DNA from 2 places in the Streptomyces sp. MS06 genome. Region 1 is predicted to be linked to the other one. Evidence: riboswitches for the same ligand, from Rfam matches in the RefSeq annotation. Region 1 holds a riboswitch; the other holds the start of a gene.
What was found. Region 1 has a riboswitch for S-adenosylmethionine ahead of thrC (threonine synthase). Riboswitches for the same ligand answer to the same signal wherever they lie in the genome.
Positions count from the first base shown of each region.

Region 2: linked by a shared signal. The riboswitch ahead of ACL02U_RS15025 (aminotransferase class V-fold PLP-dependent enzyme) and the one ahead of thrC (threonine synthase) in region 1 are both predicted to bind S-adenosylmethionine.

Region 1 is NZ_JBJZOJ010000013.1:115,798-124,150, reverse strand. Features, by position in the region: gene groL (chaperonin GroEL) at 333-1,958, opposite strand; gene ACL02U_RS09470 (cold-shock protein) at 2,300-2,503, opposite strand; gene ACL02U_RS09465 (MoaD/ThiS family protein) at 2,948-3,226, opposite strand; gene thrC (threonine synthase) at 3,223-4,527, opposite strand; SAM riboswitch class I at 4,546-4,686, opposite strand; gene ACL02U_RS09455 (glucosyl-3-phosphoglycerate synthase) at 4,823-5,767, shown strand; gene ACL02U_RS09450 (hypothetical protein) at 5,883-6,554, opposite strand; gene ACL02U_RS09445 (alpha,alpha-trehalose-phosphate synthase (UDP-forming)) at 6,861-8,279, shown strand; gene otsB (trehalose-phosphatase) at 8,284-8,353, opposite strand, start outside.
Region 2 is NZ_JBJZOJ010000023.1:70,280-78,632, reverse strand. Features, by position in the region: gene ACL02U_RS15035 (rhomboid family intramembrane serine protease) at 1-69, shown strand, start outside; gene ACL02U_RS15030 (Lrp/AsnC family transcriptional regulator) at 66-347, shown strand; gene ACL02U_RS15025 (aminotransferase class V-fold PLP-dependent enzyme) at 462-1,940, opposite strand; SAM riboswitch class IV at 2,271-2,387, opposite strand; gene trpD (anthranilate phosphoribosyltransferase) at 2,463-3,527, opposite strand; gene ACL02U_RS15015 (cytochrome b) at 3,651-5,288, opposite strand; gene ACL02U_RS15010 (Rieske 2Fe-2S domain-containing protein) at 5,285-6,343, opposite strand; gene ACL02U_RS15005 (c-type cytochrome) at 6,340-7,152, opposite strand; gene ACL02U_RS15000 (heme-copper oxidase subunit III) at 7,233-7,853, opposite strand; gene ACL02U_RS14995 (hypothetical protein) at 7,998-8,353, shown strand, end outside.

The DNA.
Region 1 (8,353 bases):
CCTGCCTCGGACAACCAGTTCCCGGCGCCGCGGATTCCGCGCAGCGGGCGGAACATCCCGTGATCCGGATCACCCACCCGGGTGCGGGGCCGGGACCTCGCGGACCCGGTGGCCGGCGCACGACGGGGCGGGGCCGAGCGGGCCGGGCAGACCGGCCGGGCAGACCGGCCCTGCGGAACAGCCGAGCAGACCGGCCCTGCGGAACAGCCGGCCAGACCGGCCCTGCGGAGCAGCCGTGCGGAACGGCGCCCGCACACGCCCGAGGGCGGCACCCCCGGCTCGCGGGGGTGCCGCCCTCGTACGAAAAGGACTCGGTCCGATCCTCGGGAGGATCAGAAGTCCATGTCACCGCCCGGCATGCCGCCGCCGGCCGGGGCCGCGGCGGCCTTCTCCGGCTTGTCGGCGATGACGGCCTCGGTGGTGAGGAACAGCGCGGCGATGGAGGCGGCGTTCTGCAGCGCGGAACGGGTCACCTTCGCCGGGTCGATGATGCCCTCCTTGACCAGGTCGACGTAGTCGCCGGTCGCGGCGTTGAGGCCGTGGCCCGGGGTCAGGTTGCGGACCTTCTCCACCACGACGCCGCCCTCGAGGCCGGCGTTCACGGCGATCTGCTTCAGCGGGGCCTCCAGGGCGAGCTTCACGGCGTTGGCGCCGGTCGCCTCGTCACCCTCCAGCTCCAGCTTCTCGAAGACCTGGGTGGCCTGCAGCAGGGCCACGCCGCCACCGGCGACGATGCCCTCCTCGACGGCCGCCTTGGCGTTGCGGACGGCGTCCTCGATGCGGTGCTTGCGCTCCTTGAGCTCCACCTCGGTGGCGGCACCGGCCTTGATGACGGCCACGCCGCCGGCGAGCTTGGCCAGGCGCTCCTGCAGCTTCTCGCGGTCGTAGTCGGAGTCGCTGTTCTCGATCTCGGCGCGGATCTGGTTGACCCGGCCGTTGACCTGGTCGGAGGAGCCGGCACCGTCGACGATGGTGGTCTCGTCCTTGGTGATGACGACCTTGCGGGCGCGGCCCAGGAGGTCCAGGGTCGCGTTCTCCAGCTTGAGGCCGACCTCCTCGGAGATGACCTCGCCGCCGGTGAGGATGGCGATGTCGCCGAGCATGGCCTTGCGGCGGTCGCCGAAGCCCGGGGCCTTGACCGCGACGGACTTGAAGGTGCCGCGGATCTTGTTGACGACCAGGGTCGACAGGGCCTCGCCCTCGACGTCCTCGGCGATGATCAGCAGCGGCTTGCCCGACTGCATGACCTTCTCCAGGAGCGGGAGCAGGTCCTTGACGTTGGAGATCTTGGAGTTGGCGATCAGGATGTACGGGTCGTCGAGGACGGCCTCCATACGCTCCATGTCGGTGGCGAAGTACGCCGAGATGTAGCCCTTGTCGAAGCGCATACCCTCGGTGAGCTCGAGCTCCAGACCGAAGGTCTGGGACTCCTCGACGGTGATGACGCCTTCCTTGCCGACCTTGTCCATGGCCTCGGCGATGAGCTCGCCGATCTGGGTGTCGGCGGCGGAGATGGAGGCGGTGGAGGCGATCTGCTCCTTGGTCTCCACGTCCTTGGCCTGCTCCAGCAGGGCGGCGGAGACGGCCTCGACGGCCTTCTCGATACCGCGCTTCAGGGCCATCGGGTTGGCGCCCGCGGCGACGTTGCGCAGGCCCTCCTTGACCAGGGCCTGGGCCAGGACGGTCGCGGTCGTCGTGCCGTCACCGGCGACGTCGTCCGTCTTCTTGGCGACCTCCTTGACCAGCTCGGCGCCGATCTTCTCGTACGGGTCCTCGAGCTCGATCTCCTTGGCGATGGAGACACCGTCGTTGGTGATCGTGGGGGCGCCCCACTTCTTCTCGAGGACGACGTTGCGGCCCTTGGGGCCGAGGGTCACCTTGACGGCGTCCGCGAGCTGGTTCATGCCGCGCTCGAGGCCGCGCCGCGCCTCCTCGTCGAACGCGATGATCTTGGCCATGTGAAGTGGTCCCTCCAGGACTGGGGGTGATTCCTTCGGACCGCGCCCGCGCCCGCGACGGACGGCTCGCCGGCCTCGTGGTTCCTTCCCCACCCGGCCCGCGGGCCTCACCGACCCGGTCCTTCGTTGTCACTCTCACCTTCAGAGTGCTAACGCCAATGATTAGCACTCGACCCCTCGGAGTGCAAGGCGCTCCCGCACAGCGAGCCCCCGCGGGGCTGCCGCACGGGTGACCGGCGGACGACCGGACCCCCGCCCTCCGGGCGGGCCGCCCGCGTCCGAGCAGGACGAAGGGCCCGCACCCCCGGGTGGGGACGCGGGCCCTTCGCCGCAGTGAATGTTCAGGCGGTGACGCGAACCATGTCGGCCTGCGGGCCCTTCTGGCCCTGCGAGATCTCGAACTCGACCCGCTGGCCCTCTTCCAGGGTGCGGTACCCGTCCATCTGGATCGCGCTGTAGTGGACGAAGACGTCCGCACCACCGTCGACCGCGATGAAGCCGTACCCCTTCTCCGCGTTGAACCACTTGACGGTGCCCTGAGCCATGCCTAACTCCCCTATTACTGGCCCTTGCGCAGATCCGCACTTCGCGGATCCGGGTCAGACCTCACCCCCCAGTGAATGGGGGCGTGCGCCGGAACGCGTCGACCGCGGCTGAATGTATCTGTCCAACTGCCGTCTGCAACAGGTCAATCGGACGAGAATTCTGGACGGGCCCGGTCGGGAATCTCCCGAGAATTCACCAGACTTCAGGGCAAGTCGGGCCGGACCATTGACGCAAAAGGAACGAAAGACGCGCGCACTTTGGCTACTTCTCGTCGGCGGCGCAGCAGGTTCACCGAACTTCCCGCGCACTGCGGCGGGGCGGCGTTCCCCAACTGTACCGCGCTCAATCACGCGAAATGACCCCCTCCGTTTCTCTTACGGAGGGGGCCATTCCGTTAACGCGGGGTGACCGCCGCCGTTCCGGGCGGCGGGCGGTCCCCGCGGTCAGCAGCCGCCGGCCACCGCCGGGATGATCGACACGCCCGTGCCGGGCGGCGTGGCGGTCTCCAGGCCCTGCTCGAAGCGGACGTCGTCGTCGTTGACGTAGACGTTGACGAAGCGGCGCAGCTTGCCCTGGTCGTCCAGCACGCGGGCGGCGATACCGGTGTGGTTCTTCTCCAGGTCGGCGATGACCTCGGAGAGGTTCGCGCCCTCGGCGGGCACCTCGGCCCGGCCGCCGGTGTAGGTGCGCAGGATGGTGGGGATGCGGACGGTCACGCTCATACGAGGCCAGCCTCTCGGAAGGAATCCAGGTTCGGGCGGATGGTGGCGGTGAGGCCGGTGCCGGCCACCGCGTCGAGGGTCTTGAGGCCGTCGCCGGTGTTGAGCACGACGGTCGTCTTCGACGGGTCGAGGGCGCCGCTCTCGATCAGCTTGCGGGTGACGCCCACGGTCACCCCGCCCGCGGTCTCCGCGAAGATGCCCTCCGTGCGGGCGAGCAGCTTGATGGCGTCCACCACCTGCGCGTCGGTGACGTCCTCCACCGCGCCGCCGGTGCGGCGGGCGATGTCCAGGACGTACGGCCCGTCGGCGGGGTTGCCGATGGCGAGGGACTTGGCGATGGTGTCCGGCTTCTGCGGGCGGACCACGTCGTGGCCGGCCTTGAAGGCCGTGGAGACCGGCGAGCAGCCCTCGGCCTGCGCCCCGAAGATCTTGTACGGCCGGTCCTCGACCAGGCCCAGCCCGATCAGCTCCCGCAGCCCCTTGTCGATCTTCGTGAGCTGCGAGCCGGAGGCGATCGGCACCACGATCTGGTCGGGCAGCCGCCAGCCGAGCTGCTCGCACACCTCGTAGGCCAGCGTCTTGGAGCCCTCCGCGTAGTAGGGCCTCAGGTTGACGTTGACGAAGCCCCAGCCCTCGCCGGCCGGGTCGCCGATCAGCTCGGAGCAGAAGCGGTTGACGTCGTCGTAGGTGCCCTCGATGCCGACCAGCTCGCCGCCGTAGACGGCGGCCATGACGACCTTGCCCTGCTCCAGGTCGTGCGGGATGAACACGCAGGAGCGGAAGCCGGCGCGGGCGGCCGCGGCGCCGACCGCTCCGGCCAGGTTGCCGGTGGAGGAGCAGGACAGGGTGGTGAAGCCGAAGGCGCGCGCGGCCTCCAGGGCCTGCGCCACCACCCGGTCCTTGAAGGAGTGGGTGGGGTTTCCGGAGTCGTCCTTGACGTACAGCCCGCCGGTCACGCCCAGCTCGCGGGCCAGGTTGTCCGCCTTGACGAGCGCGGTCCAGCCCGGGTTGAGGTTGGGCTTTCCGGCCACGTCGGCGGGCACGGGCAGCAGCGGCGCGTAGCGCCAGATGCTGGCGGGGCCGGCTTCGATGCGCTTGCGAAGGCTCTCGGGGTCGTGGCCGGAGAAGTCGTAGGCGACCTCCAGCGGGCCGAAACACTCCTCGCACGCGAAGACCGGGCCGAGCGGTACGCGGTGCCCGCACTCGCGGCAGCTCAGCGCGGCGGCGGGGCCGAGGTCGACGGCCGGGGAGGCGGTGGAGCCGGTGGATTCGTTGGTGCTTGCCGTGGTCTGCACAGCCATGTGAGGCGAGGCCCTTTCTCCTCATCTTCCCCACGACGCATCTCGCCGCGAGACGGAATTGGCACCTTCCCCGGCCGGGAGCCTCGCGTGAACGAGTGCGGCTCAGGAGGGTTGCCGGGGCTTCACCGGGCCGTGTCCCTCTGCCCCTCTGGATGAGCGGTATGCGGTTGTCCGCGCGAATGGCCTGCGACATGCGACATGCGATGGTCACCCGCGTTGTTCAAGACTGTAACCGACGGCCGCGACAGTTGAGATAGTCGTCCGAACCGCGAGACAACGTGAGGAGCCGCAGACTGTGCTGGAAGAAGTCGAGCGCTGGCTGAGCACCCGCTCCTGGTCCGTGACCGATCGCCCGCTCCACCAGATCCTCGCCGCCAAACGCGGCACGGGCCAGTCCGTCTCCGTGGTGCTGCCGGCGCTCAACGAGGAGGAGACCGTCGGCGACATCGTCGCGGTCATCCGCCATGACCTCGTGGAGCAGGTACCCCTGGTCGACGAGGTCGTCGTCGTCGACTCGGGCTCCACCGACCGCACCTCCGAGGTGGCCGCCGCGGCGGGCGCCCGGGTCGTCCACCGGGACGACATCCTGCCGGGCCTCCCGGCCGTCCCCGGCAAGGGCGAGGTGCTGTGGCGCTCGCTCCTGGCGACCACCGGGGACATCGTCTGCTTCATCGACGCCGACCTGAAGGAGTTCTCCTCCGACTTCGTCTCCGGGATCGTGGGGCCGCTGCTGACCGACGCGGACGTCGACCTGGTCAAGGCGATGTACGACCGGCCGCTCGGCGGGGCGGCCGGCCAGGGCGGACGGGTGACCGAGCTGATGGCGCGCCCGCTGCTGAACATGCACTGGCCGCAGCTCGCCGGTTTCGTGCAGCCGCTCGGCGGCGAGTACGCGGCCCGCCGCTCGCTCCTGGAGCAGCTGCCCTTCCCGGTCGGGTACGGGGTCGAGCTGGGCATGCTGGTCGACTCCCTGCACCTGGTCGGCCTGGACGCCCTCGCCCAGGTGGACGTCGGGGTGCGCAAGCACCGCCACCAGGACGGGCAGGCGCTGGGCCGGATGGCGGCCGCCATCTACCGCACGGCCCAGTTGCGGCTGGCCCGGGGCCACCTGATCCGGCCCTCCCTCACCCAGTTCGAACGCGGGGAGGACGGCTTCGAGCCGCGCACGTACTCCGTGGACACCGAGGAGCGGCCCCCGATGATCGAGGTCGCGGAGTACGCGGCACGCGAGGTGGCCTGAGCACCGCGCCCACGCCCCCGGCGTCACCCCCGCCCCCGGCGTCACCCCCGGCGCCGGGGGTGACGCGGCGGTCCAGGCGGCCGCGGTGCGGTCAGCCCGGACGGCCCCGGTGCGGTCAGCCCGGGTGGCCGTCCGACCAGCGCCAGCGGCCCGACCCGTCCGGCTCGCAGGTCAGGTACTCGCCGCCCTTGCCGTAGGTGCTCATCCCGTGGTGCCGCTTGGCGCAGAACTGGCCGTCGGCGTAGCAGTTGCCGGCCGGGCTGGTGAGGGCGCAGGCCTTGCTGCCACCCGTGCTTCCGCTCGTGCCGCCCGAGCTGCCACCGGTACTCGACGTACGGGCGGGTGTCGGCTCGGGCGTGTGCAGCAGCCTGCCGTCGCAGTCCCGGCCGTCCCGGGGGATGACGAAGGCGACGTCGTAGGCGTCGTTGACGTCCTCGGGGTCGTCGATCTGCGCGCAGACCCGCTCGCCCGAGCCCCAGGAGGACGCCCGCCGGCCACCGCCGTCCAGCGAGGCGCCGGTGCCCTGCAGGTAGACCGCGTACGCGAGGTGGCTGTCGCGGGCCGCGGCGACGGCCTTTCCGACGGTGCCGCCGGTGAGGTCGTCGAGGGTCGCGACGGCCGGTTCGGGCGCGGGCTCGGCGCTGGTGGCCGACGGTTCCGGTGCCGGGGCGGAGTCCGCGGGGCTCGCCGGGGCCGTGACCGGCGGCGCCGTCGTCCCGGCGGCCGTCACCGACCGCGCGCCGGTGTCGTCACCGCCCTCGCAGGCGGCCAGCGCCAGCACGGCCACGGCCGCCGCCGCGGCTAAGCGGCCCGCCCGGCGGGCCCGCGCCCCCGGTACGCCCCGGCCGGCGGGTCTGTCGGTGCCGGCCGGTCTGTCGTGGTGAGTCATGGAAGGTCCGCCCCCCGGAGTCCCGTTCTTCGGTGTTCTGCGAGGACGGCATCCTCTTACTCTTCACACAATCACCACAACCCTCTCGTCGACCCCGCTCGCCCGGGGGGCCCGCCGGCGGGTCGTATACGAAGCGCGTGGCGTCCCGCCTGCCGCTCCCCGGCGAACGTTTGGGCGTTTACGGACCGGGCTAGGTTGAGGCCTATGGCCTCAGATGTTTCAGGGCACGGCGCTCAGGTGCTGGTCGCGTCCAACCGCGGCCCGGTCTCCTACCAAGTGCGCGAGGACGGCTCCCTCCACCCGAAGCGCGGCGGCGGCGGACTGGTGTCGGGCCTGTCGGCCATCGGCCCGGACGCCGGCGCCCTCTGGGTGTGCGCGGCGCTGGGCGACGGTGACCGGGAGGCGGTGCGGCGCGGGGTCGGCGAGAGCGGCGTGCGGATGCTGGACATCCCCGCCGACGTGCACGCCGACGCCTACAACGGCATCGCCAACTCCGTCCTGTGGTTCGTCCACCACATGCTGTACCAGACGCCGCTGGAGCCCGTCTTCGACGCGGAGTTCCGACGCCGGTGGGCCTCGTACGAGGCCTACAACCGGGCGTTCGCCGAGGCGCTGGCCGAGGAGGCGGCCGACGGCGCGGTGGTGCTCGTGCAGGACTACCACCTGACCCTGGTCCCCGGGATGCTCCGGGCGCTCCGCCCGGACCTGCGGATCGGGCACTTCTCGCACACGCCCTGGGCGCCGGCGGAGTACTTCCGGATGCTGCCGGACGACATCGCGCGGCAGGTGCTGACCGGCATGCTCGGCGCGGACCGGCTCGGTTTCCTGACCCACCGCTGGGCGGAGGCGTTCACCGACTGCTGCGAGCGGTTCGCGGGCGGCCTCGGCGGCACCCGGGTCGGGGTGCACGGGCTCGGAGCGGACGCGGACTTCCTGCGCACCCGCTCCCGCGAGGCGGACGTCGAGGAGCGGATGGCCGCGTTGCGGGAGGAGATCGGCACGGAACCGGGCGGCGGGCCGCGCCGGACGATCGTCCGGGTGGACCGCACCGAACTGTCCAAGAACATCGTGCGCGGGCTGCTGGCGTACCGGCAGCTCCTGGACGACCGCCCGCAGTGGCGCGAGCGGGTGGTGCACGTGGCGTTCGCCTACCCGTCGCGGCAGGACCTGGCGGTGTACCGGGACTACACGGCCGAGGTTCAGCGTCTGGCGCAGGAGACCAACGACCGGTACCGGACGCCCGGCTGGACGCCGGTGGTACTGCACGTCAAGGACGACTTCGCGCGCTCGCTGGCCGCGTACCGCCTCGCCGACGTGGCGCTGGTGAACCCGATCCGGGACGGCATGAACCTGGTCGCGAAGGAGGTGCCGGTGGTCTCCGACGCGGGCTGCGCACTGGTGCTGTCCCGGGAGGCGGGGGCGTACGAGGAACTGGGCGAGGACGCGTTCGCGGTGAACCCCTACGACGTGGTCGGCACCGCGGAAGCCCTGCACGAGGCGCTCACCCTGCCCGCCGGGGAGCGGGCCGAGCGGGCGAAGCGGCTGGCGGCAGCGGCGACCGCGCTGCCGCCCGCGCAGTGGTTCCTGGAGCAGGTGCGGGCGCTGCGGGAGCCGGCCCGCTGAGGCGTCAGCCCAGCCGGGCGGCGAGGGACCGCAGCAGCGCCACGACCCCGGCCGGGCCGTCGACCACCAGGTCG
Region 2 (8,353 bases), on a different contig from region 1:
CGGTTCCGCCGTCCTACTAGAGTGAGGCCCGCCCCTGCTCCGGCCCCCGAGGGAGAGAACCAGACGTGATCACCGCGATCGTCCTCATCAAGACCAGCGTGGACCGGATTCCGGAGATCGCCGAGCAGATCGCCGCGCTGGACAGCGTCAGCGAGGTGTTCTCGGTGACCGGCACCTACGACCTGATCGCCATGGTCCGGGTCCGGCAGCACGAGGACCTCTCCGAGGTCATCCCCGGGCGGATCAGCAAGATCCCCGGCGTCGAGGGCACCGACACCCACGTGGCCTTCCGCACCTACTCCCAGCACGATCTGGAGGCGGCCTTCGCCATCGGGCTGGACTCCTGACGCACACCGGCCCGTCCGCGTTCCGGGCGTCCGCGTTCCGCCCGCCCGGGGCGGCCGGAACCGGCGCGCCGGCGGGACCGCTCCGGGCCGGAGCGGCAGGCGGGCGGGGACGCTCTACGGCCGGTCGGCCGCGGCGGGCCGGTCGGCCGGGGCGGGCCGGTTCCCCGGAGCGGGCCGGTTCCCCGGAGCGGGCCGGTTCCCCGGGACGGGCCGGGCGGCCGCCGGACCGCGGCGGGCCAGCTCCCGCACGGCGCGCACGAACCGCTCCAGGTGCTCGTCGGGCGTGCCCGCGCCGAAGCTCACCCGGACCGCGTTGAGGGAGCCGGCCGGACTCTCGGCCCCGCACTCCCCCGGGACGCCGGAACCGCCGCCCAGCAGGAGGCGGACCAGCGGGTGGGCGCAGAACAGTCCGTCGCGGACGCCGATGCCGTACTCGTCGGAGAGCGCGGCGGCCAGCTCCGAACCGTCCCAGCCGGCGACGACGAAGGACAGGACCCCGACGCGCGGGGCGTCGGCGCCGAACTGCGACAGCAGCCGCACCTGCTCCACCCCGGCCAGCCCTTCCCGCACCCTCCCGATCAGGTACTGCTCACGGGCCACCAGGGCGTCCCAGCCGGCCGCGGTGAGCGCGCGGCAGGCGGAGGCGACGGCGTGCGCGCCGATGACGTTCGGGGAGCCGGCCTCGTGCCGGGCGGCGCCGTCCCGCCACTCCACGTGCACCGCGCCGTCCGCGCGCCGGACGACGCTCCGGCTGGCGCCGCCGCCCGCGAGGTAGGGCTCGGCCGCGTCCAGCCAGTCGGTGCGTCCGGCCAGGACACCCGCGCCGAACGGGGCGTACAGCTTGTGCCCGGAGAAGGCGACCCAGTCCACGTCGAGATCGCGGACGGACACCGGGTGGTGCGGGGCGAGCTGCGCGGCGTCCAGGACGATGCGGGCGCCGTGCGCGTGCGCGGCCGCGGCGAGTTCCCGTACCGGCCACAGCTCGCCGGTGACGTTGGAGGCGCCGGTGACGCACACCAGGACCGGACCGGGCCGCCCGTCCTCGGCCAGGGCCCGCTCCAGGGTCCGCACGGCCTGCCGCGGGCCGCGCGGGGCGTCGAGGACGGTGACCCGCGCGTGCCGCCAGGGCAGCAGCGCGGCATGGTGTTCGGACTCGAAGACGAGGACCCGGCAGTCGGCCGGCAGCGCGGCCGCCAGCAGGTTGAGGGAGTCGGTGGTGGAGCGGGTGAAGACCACCTGGTCGGTGTCCCGGCAGTCGAGGAAGCCGGCGACCGTGCGCCGGGCGTTCTCGAACAGGTCGGTGGACAGCCGGGAGAGGCGGCCGGCTCCGCGGTGGACGCTGGCGTAGTACGGCGCGTAGGCCGCCACGTCGTCCCAGACCCGCTGCAGCGCCGGGGCACTGGCGGCGTAGTCCAGGGCGGCGTACCCGGCTTCCCCGCCAGCGGCGAGCGGGACGCGGACATCGCGGCCGAGGACGGGCAGCGGCGCACCGACGGTCGGGGCGGCGGGGGCGGGGGCGAGGGAGGGGGTGGCGGCGGTCCGTGCGGTGGCGGCGGAGGCGGTGCGGGTGGCGGCGAGGGCGGGGAAGGACATGGCGGGCTCCCGTGAGGCAGGCGGAGGGGCCTCGCGGGCACGGAGCGGCGCGCGAGGCGGGGAAGGGCCGGCTGGGGGGAGTTTCGAGAGTCCGGTGCGGTGCCCGCGGTGTCCGGTGCGCGCTCTCGGCGTGCCGGACGACAGCCCTCGTAGGCGATGGACTCGGGCTTTCGGCGGATGCGGGGAGCGGGGGCGCCTCCCACGCCCTCGGGGCGGTGGGGAGCGCGGTGGGGCGCCGCGGGTGCGGTGCGGGGCTCTCGAAACGTCCCCTAGCGCATTCGCTTGCTCATGGAAGGCTCCTCGACGACCAGGACCCCTGGTGACGCGAGGGGTCCGCGCTTGCCGCAGACCTCGCTGACTGCGGCCTGGTCCTCACCCGGGGCACCCCGCCACGGACGGAGGGTTGCCGGACAGCCGGCCGGGGCCGAGTGGCTGTCGCTCATGACCTGCCGAGGAACGTACGCGAAGAGATCGCGGCCCCGCAAGCCGTGTCCGGATCGCGGGACCGCCGACCGAGCGGTGTCAGGCGTTGCTGACGGCCACCCAGCGCTCCAGCGCCCGCTTCGCCGCCCCCGAGTCGACGGACTCCGCCGCGCGCTCCATACCTGCGCGGAGCTGCTCCGCCAGGGGCGCCCCGGTGGGCTCCAGAGCGACCAGGGCGGCCGCCGAGTTCAGCAGCACCGCGTCCCGCACCGGGCCCCGCTCCCCGTCCAGCAGACGGCGGGCCACCTCGGCGTTGTAGGAGGCGTCGGCACCGCGCAGCGCCTCGATCGGGACGAGGTCGATGCCGACGTCCCGCGGGTCGAACGCCTCCTCCTCGACCTTGCCGTCCCGCACCACCCAGACCCGGGAGGTGGCGGTGGTGGTCAGCTCGTCCAGTCCGTCGTCGCCGCGGAAGACGAGCGAGGAGTGGCCGCGCCCGGCGAAGACACCGGCCACGATGGGCGCCATGCGCGGGTCCGCGACGCCGACCGCCTGCGCCCTCACCTTCGCCGGGTTCGTCAGCGGGCCGAGGAAGTTGAAGACGGTGCGGATGCCCAGCTGCCCGCGGGCGGCACCGACGTGCCGGAGCGCGGGGTGGAACTTCACCGCGAAGCAGAAGGTGATGCCGGCCTCCTCGGCGACCTCGGCCACCCGCTGCGGCGTCAGCTCCAGGTTGACTCCGAGCTTCTCCAGGACGTCGGAGGCGCCGGAGGCGGAGGAGGCGGCCCGGTTGCCGTGCTTGACGACCTTCGCCCCGGTGCCGGCGACCACGATCGCGGACATGGTGGAGACGTTGACCGTCTTGGCGCCGTCGCCGCCGGTGCCGACGATGTCGACGGTGCGGCCCGGCACCTCGATCACGTTGGCGTGCTCGTACATCGTGCGCACGCAGCCGGAGATCTCCTCGACGGTCTCGCCCTTGGCGCGCAGGGCGACCGCGAAGCCGGCGATCTGCGCGTCGGTGGCCTCGCCGCGCATCATCCGGTCCATCGCCCAGGCCGTCTCGTCCGCGCTCAGATCACGTCCGTCGAGCAGGCCGTTCAGCACGGCGGGCCAGGAACGGCCCGCCGCGGTGTCGCCTCCAGCGGGGGTCACAGCGCTCATCAGCCGCTCCTGGTCGTCGTAGAAGGCCGGGGCCCCCAGCCTATCCAGCCCCGGACACGGCGAAGGACCCCGTCCGCAGACCGGACGGGGTCCCTCACTCGTGGCGTGGCGACGCCGGGGCGATCAGTGGTGGCCGTGGCCGCTCGTGATCTCCCTGTATTCCTCGACAGTGGGCTTGGTGACCTGGGAGTCCTCCCCGAAGTACGCGGCGGTGACCTTGGCGCGCAGCTTCTCGGAGCCCTTCACCTTGCGCTCGACGCCGTTCTCGTCGACCGTCGGGCCGATCTCCGTCGGCTGGTACTGCTCGTGCGCGGTGAGTGTGTACAGCTGCTCCTGGCTGAGCTGCTCGTGCACCTCGATGAACTCACCGTGCGGCAGCCGCTTGATGGTGCCGGTCTCGCGACCGTGCAGCACCTTCTCGCGGTCCCGGCGCTGCAGGCCGAGGCAGATCCGCTTGGTGGCGAGGAAGGCCAGCACCGGACCGACGAAGAAGAAGATCCGGACGAACCAGGTCACCGCGTTGATCGACAGGTGGAAGTGGGTGGCCCACAGGTCGTTGCCGCCGCCGACCAGCAGGGTCAGGTAGACGGTCATCCAGGCGACGCCGAGACCGGTACGGGTCGGAGCGTTGCGCGGGCGGTCCAGGATGTGGTGCTCGCGCTTGTCGCCGGTGACCCAGGCCTCGATGAACGGGTAGACCGCGATCGCCACCAGGACCAGCGGGAAGATCACCAGCGGGATGAACACGCCCAGGACGAGCGTGTGGCCCCAGAAGTTGACCTCCCAGCCCGGCATGAACCGGATCAGGCCCTCGGAGAAGCCCATGTACCAGTCGGGCTGGGCGCCGGTGGACACCTGGTCCGGCCGGTAGGGGCCCATCGCCCAGATCGGGTTGATCTGGGCGACCGCGGAGATGACCGCGATGACGCCGAAGACCAGGAAGAAGAAGCCGCCCGCCTTCGCCATGTACACGGGCAGCAGCGGCATGCCGACGACGTTCTTGTTCGACTTGCCGGGGCCCGCGAACTGCGTGTGCTTGTGGTAGAAGACCAGGATCAGGTGGCCGACCACCAGGCCGAGCATGATGCCCGGCAGCAGCAGGATGTGGATCGAGTAGAACCGGGCCACGAAGTCGCCGCCCGGGAACTGGCCGCCGAACAGGAAGAACGACAGGTACGTGCCGACGATCGGCACGGACAGGATCGCGCCCTCCATGAAGCGGACGCCGGTGCCGGACAGCAGGTCGTCGGGGAGCGAGTAGCCGGTGAAGCCGGTGAACATGCCCAGGACGAACAGCAGGAAGCCGAACAGCCAGTTGACCTCGCGCGGCTTGCGGAACGCGCCGGTGAAGAACACGCGCATCATGTGCACGAACATGCCCGCGAGGAAGATCAGCGCGGCCCAGTGGTGGATCTGCCGGATGAGCAGGCCACCGCGCACGTCGAAGGAGATGTGCAGGGTCGAGCTGAAGGCCTCGGACATCAGCTGCCCCTGGAGCGGGACATAGCTGCCGTGGTACTCCACCTCGTTCATCGACGGGTGGAAGAACAGCGTCAGATAGACACCCGTCAGGATGATGATGATGAAGCTGTACAGGCAGACTTCACCCAACATGAACGACCAGTGGTCGGGGAAGATCTTGCGCATGTTGGCCTTGGCCAGGGAGTAGATCCCCAGGCGGCCGTCGGCCCAGTCGGCGACGCGCTCGCCGGCCGGTGCCTTCCCGCGCGAGCGGGACTCGGGGGTTGTCGTAGTGCTCATCCGCGCTCCCAGAATGCAGGACCGACAGGCTCTTCGAAGTCGCCGAGCGCCTCGAGGTAGCCCTGGTCGTTCACGCCGATGCGCAGCTGCGGCAGGGCGTGACCGGCGGGACCGAAGATCACGCGGGCACCGTCGGAGAGGTCGAAGGTGGACTGGTGGCAGGGGCACAGCACGTGGTGCGTCTGCTGCTCGTACAGCGAGATCGGGCAACCGACGTGCGTGCAGATCTTGGAGTACGCCACGACGCCCTCGTGCGACCACTCCAGCTCGCGCTTGTCCTTGATGTCCTCCGGCTGCAGCCGGATGATCATCAGGGCCGCCTTGGCGATCTGGGTCTGGAAGTCCTCGTCGGTCTCCTCCAGGCCCTCGGGCTTGGCGAAGGTCAGCGAGCCGACCGCCACGTCGGACGGGCGCAGCGGCTCGTTGGTGTTCATGTTGACGAGCAGCTTGCCCTTGGACCACAGGGTGTGGCGCAGCTTGTCGTGGGGCAGCGGGCCGAGGTCGCGCAGCAGCATGACGCCGGAGAGCGGCACCAGGGTCAGCGCGCCGAACATCGTGTTGCGGATCAGCTTCCGCCGGCCGAGCGCGGACTCCTTGGCGCCCTCCGCGAAGTCCGCGTGCACCTTCGCGCGGACCTCCGGGGCGGCCTCGATCGGGTGGCGCTCGTCGGCGACCTCCGCGTCGGACATCAGCGTGCGGGCCCAGTGGACGGCGCCCGCGCCGATGCAGAACAGCGCCGCGCCGAGGGTCAGGCCCAGGGCGAAGTTGAGCGCGCTGACGTGCCCGAACGGGAAGATGAAGACCGACTTGTCGTGCGGGATCGACACGTACGAGGCGATGAAGCCGACGGTGGCCAGCATCGACACCGTGAACAGCAGGGCGACCGTGCGCTCGGACCGCTTGGCGGCCCGCTCGTCGATGTCCTGGATCCGGCTCTCGTGGGGCGGCAGGCCCGGGTCGGCGAACGGGTTCTTCTCGTCCGCCACGTCGACCGCGCCGTGCGCGTGCTCCGCCTCGGCGGGCAGGTTCTCTTCTGGAATGTCTTGGCTACTCATGACTTCTTGGCCTTTGCGGTCCGAGCGGCGACCCAGACGGCGACCGCGATCAGCGCACCGAGGCCGAAGATCCACGCGAACAGGCCCTCGCTGACCGGCCCGAGGCCGCCCAGTTCCAGACCGCCGGGGTTCACCGTCTCGCTGCTGTCGACCGCGTTCAGGTACGCGATGATGTCCTTCTTGTTCTGCTCCGACATCGTCGTGTCGGGGAACGACGGCATGCTCTGCGGGCCGGTGAGCATGGCCTCGTAGATGTGCTTGGGTGCCACGTTCTCCAGCGTCGGTGCGTACTTGCCGTGGGTCAGCGCACCGCCCTTGCCGGTGAAGTTGTGGCACTGGGCGCAGTTGGTGCGGAACAGTTCGCCGCCCTTGGCGATGTCGGCGCCCTCGGGCGAGTACTGCTGCTTGGTGGGCACGGCCGGGCCGGCGCCCAGCGAGGCGATGTACGCCGCGAGCTGGTCGATCTCGGCCTGCGAGTACTGGACCCGCTTCTTCGGGACCTGCGCGCCCGCGGACGTCGCGGCGGGCATCCGGCCGGTGCCGACCTGGAAGTCGACGGCCGCGGCACCGACGCCGATCAGGCTAGGACCGTCGGAGCTGCCCTGACCGCCGGTGCCGTGGCAGCTGGCGCAGCCCACGGAGTACAGCTTCTGGCCCTCTTCGATGGCGAGGGACTGGGCGGTTTCGTCGGCCTGTGCCTTGGTCGCGGGTGCGAACGCGGCGTACAGCCCCCCCGTGGCCGCCAGCGCGAGGAGTAGGACGACGACCGCCGCCAGCGGATGGCGTCGTCGTGCGGAGAGCTTTTTCACGGATTACCCCGGTGTCAGGATCTTCTGCGTCGATGCTTCTGGTGGTGCGTTTCTCGGAACGCGCGGGGGATCGGGCCCGGCTACTGGATCAGGTAGATCGTGGCGAAGAGGCCGATCCAGACGACATCGACGAAGTGCCAGTAGTAGGACACGACGATGGCGGCGGTGGCCTGCTCATGAGTGAACCTCTTGGCCGCGTAGGTGCGCCCGAGGACCAGCAGGAAGGCGATGAGTCCGCCCGTCACGTGGAGGCCGTGGAAGCCGGTGGTCAGGTAGAAGACCGAGCCGTAGGGGTCGGAGGACAGCGAGATGCCGTCGTTCCTGACCAGCTCGGTGTACTCGAAGACCTGACCACCGATGAAGATCGCACCCATGATGAAGGTGACGATGAACCAGCCCCGGAGCTTCTTCACGTCCCCGCGCTCGGCTGCGAACACGCCGAGCTGGCAGGTGAGCGAGGAGAGCACCAGGATCGTGGTGTTCACGGAGGAGAAGGGGACGTTCAGCGCGTCCGCCATCTCTTTCCAGTGATCGGGACCCGTCACCGATCGCAGGGTGAAGTACATCGCGAAGAGGGCCGCGAAGAACATCAGCTCGGAACTCAGCCAGATGATGGTTCCGACGCTGGTGAGGTTCGGCCGGTTGACCGACGGGTGCGCGTGCCCGGTATCTACTGTCGTTGCTGTCGCCACGACCGACATTATGTCGGTCGCTTATCCCGCCCTCACTCCGGGGGGTGCCGTTCGGAGTGTCTCTGCCGTCCGTACTGGTGCTGACGTGGTGTTCGTGGGAGTAGCATCCGCTCAACGGGCCTGTCCTTACGACGCTGACGTCACGGAGGAACAATGCAGCCGACCGCCACGGTGCTGGTCTACAGCGACGACTCCAACACCCGGGAGCAGGTGCGGTTGGCCTGCGGTCGGCGGCCGTCCCCGGACGCTCCGCTGGTGGAGTTCCTGGAGTGCGCGACGCCCGCCGCGGTGCTGCGGGAGCTGGACAGGGGCGGTATCGACGTCTGCGTGCTGGACGGCGAGGCCGTGCCCATGGGCGGTATGGGCGTCTGCAGGCAGATCAAGGACGAGGTGTTCCACTGCCCGCCGGTGCTGCTGCTCATCGGGCGGCCGCAGGACGCCTGGCTGGCGACGTGGAGCCGGGCGGACGCGGCGGTGACGCTGCCGGTGGAGCCGGTGGAGTTCGCGGG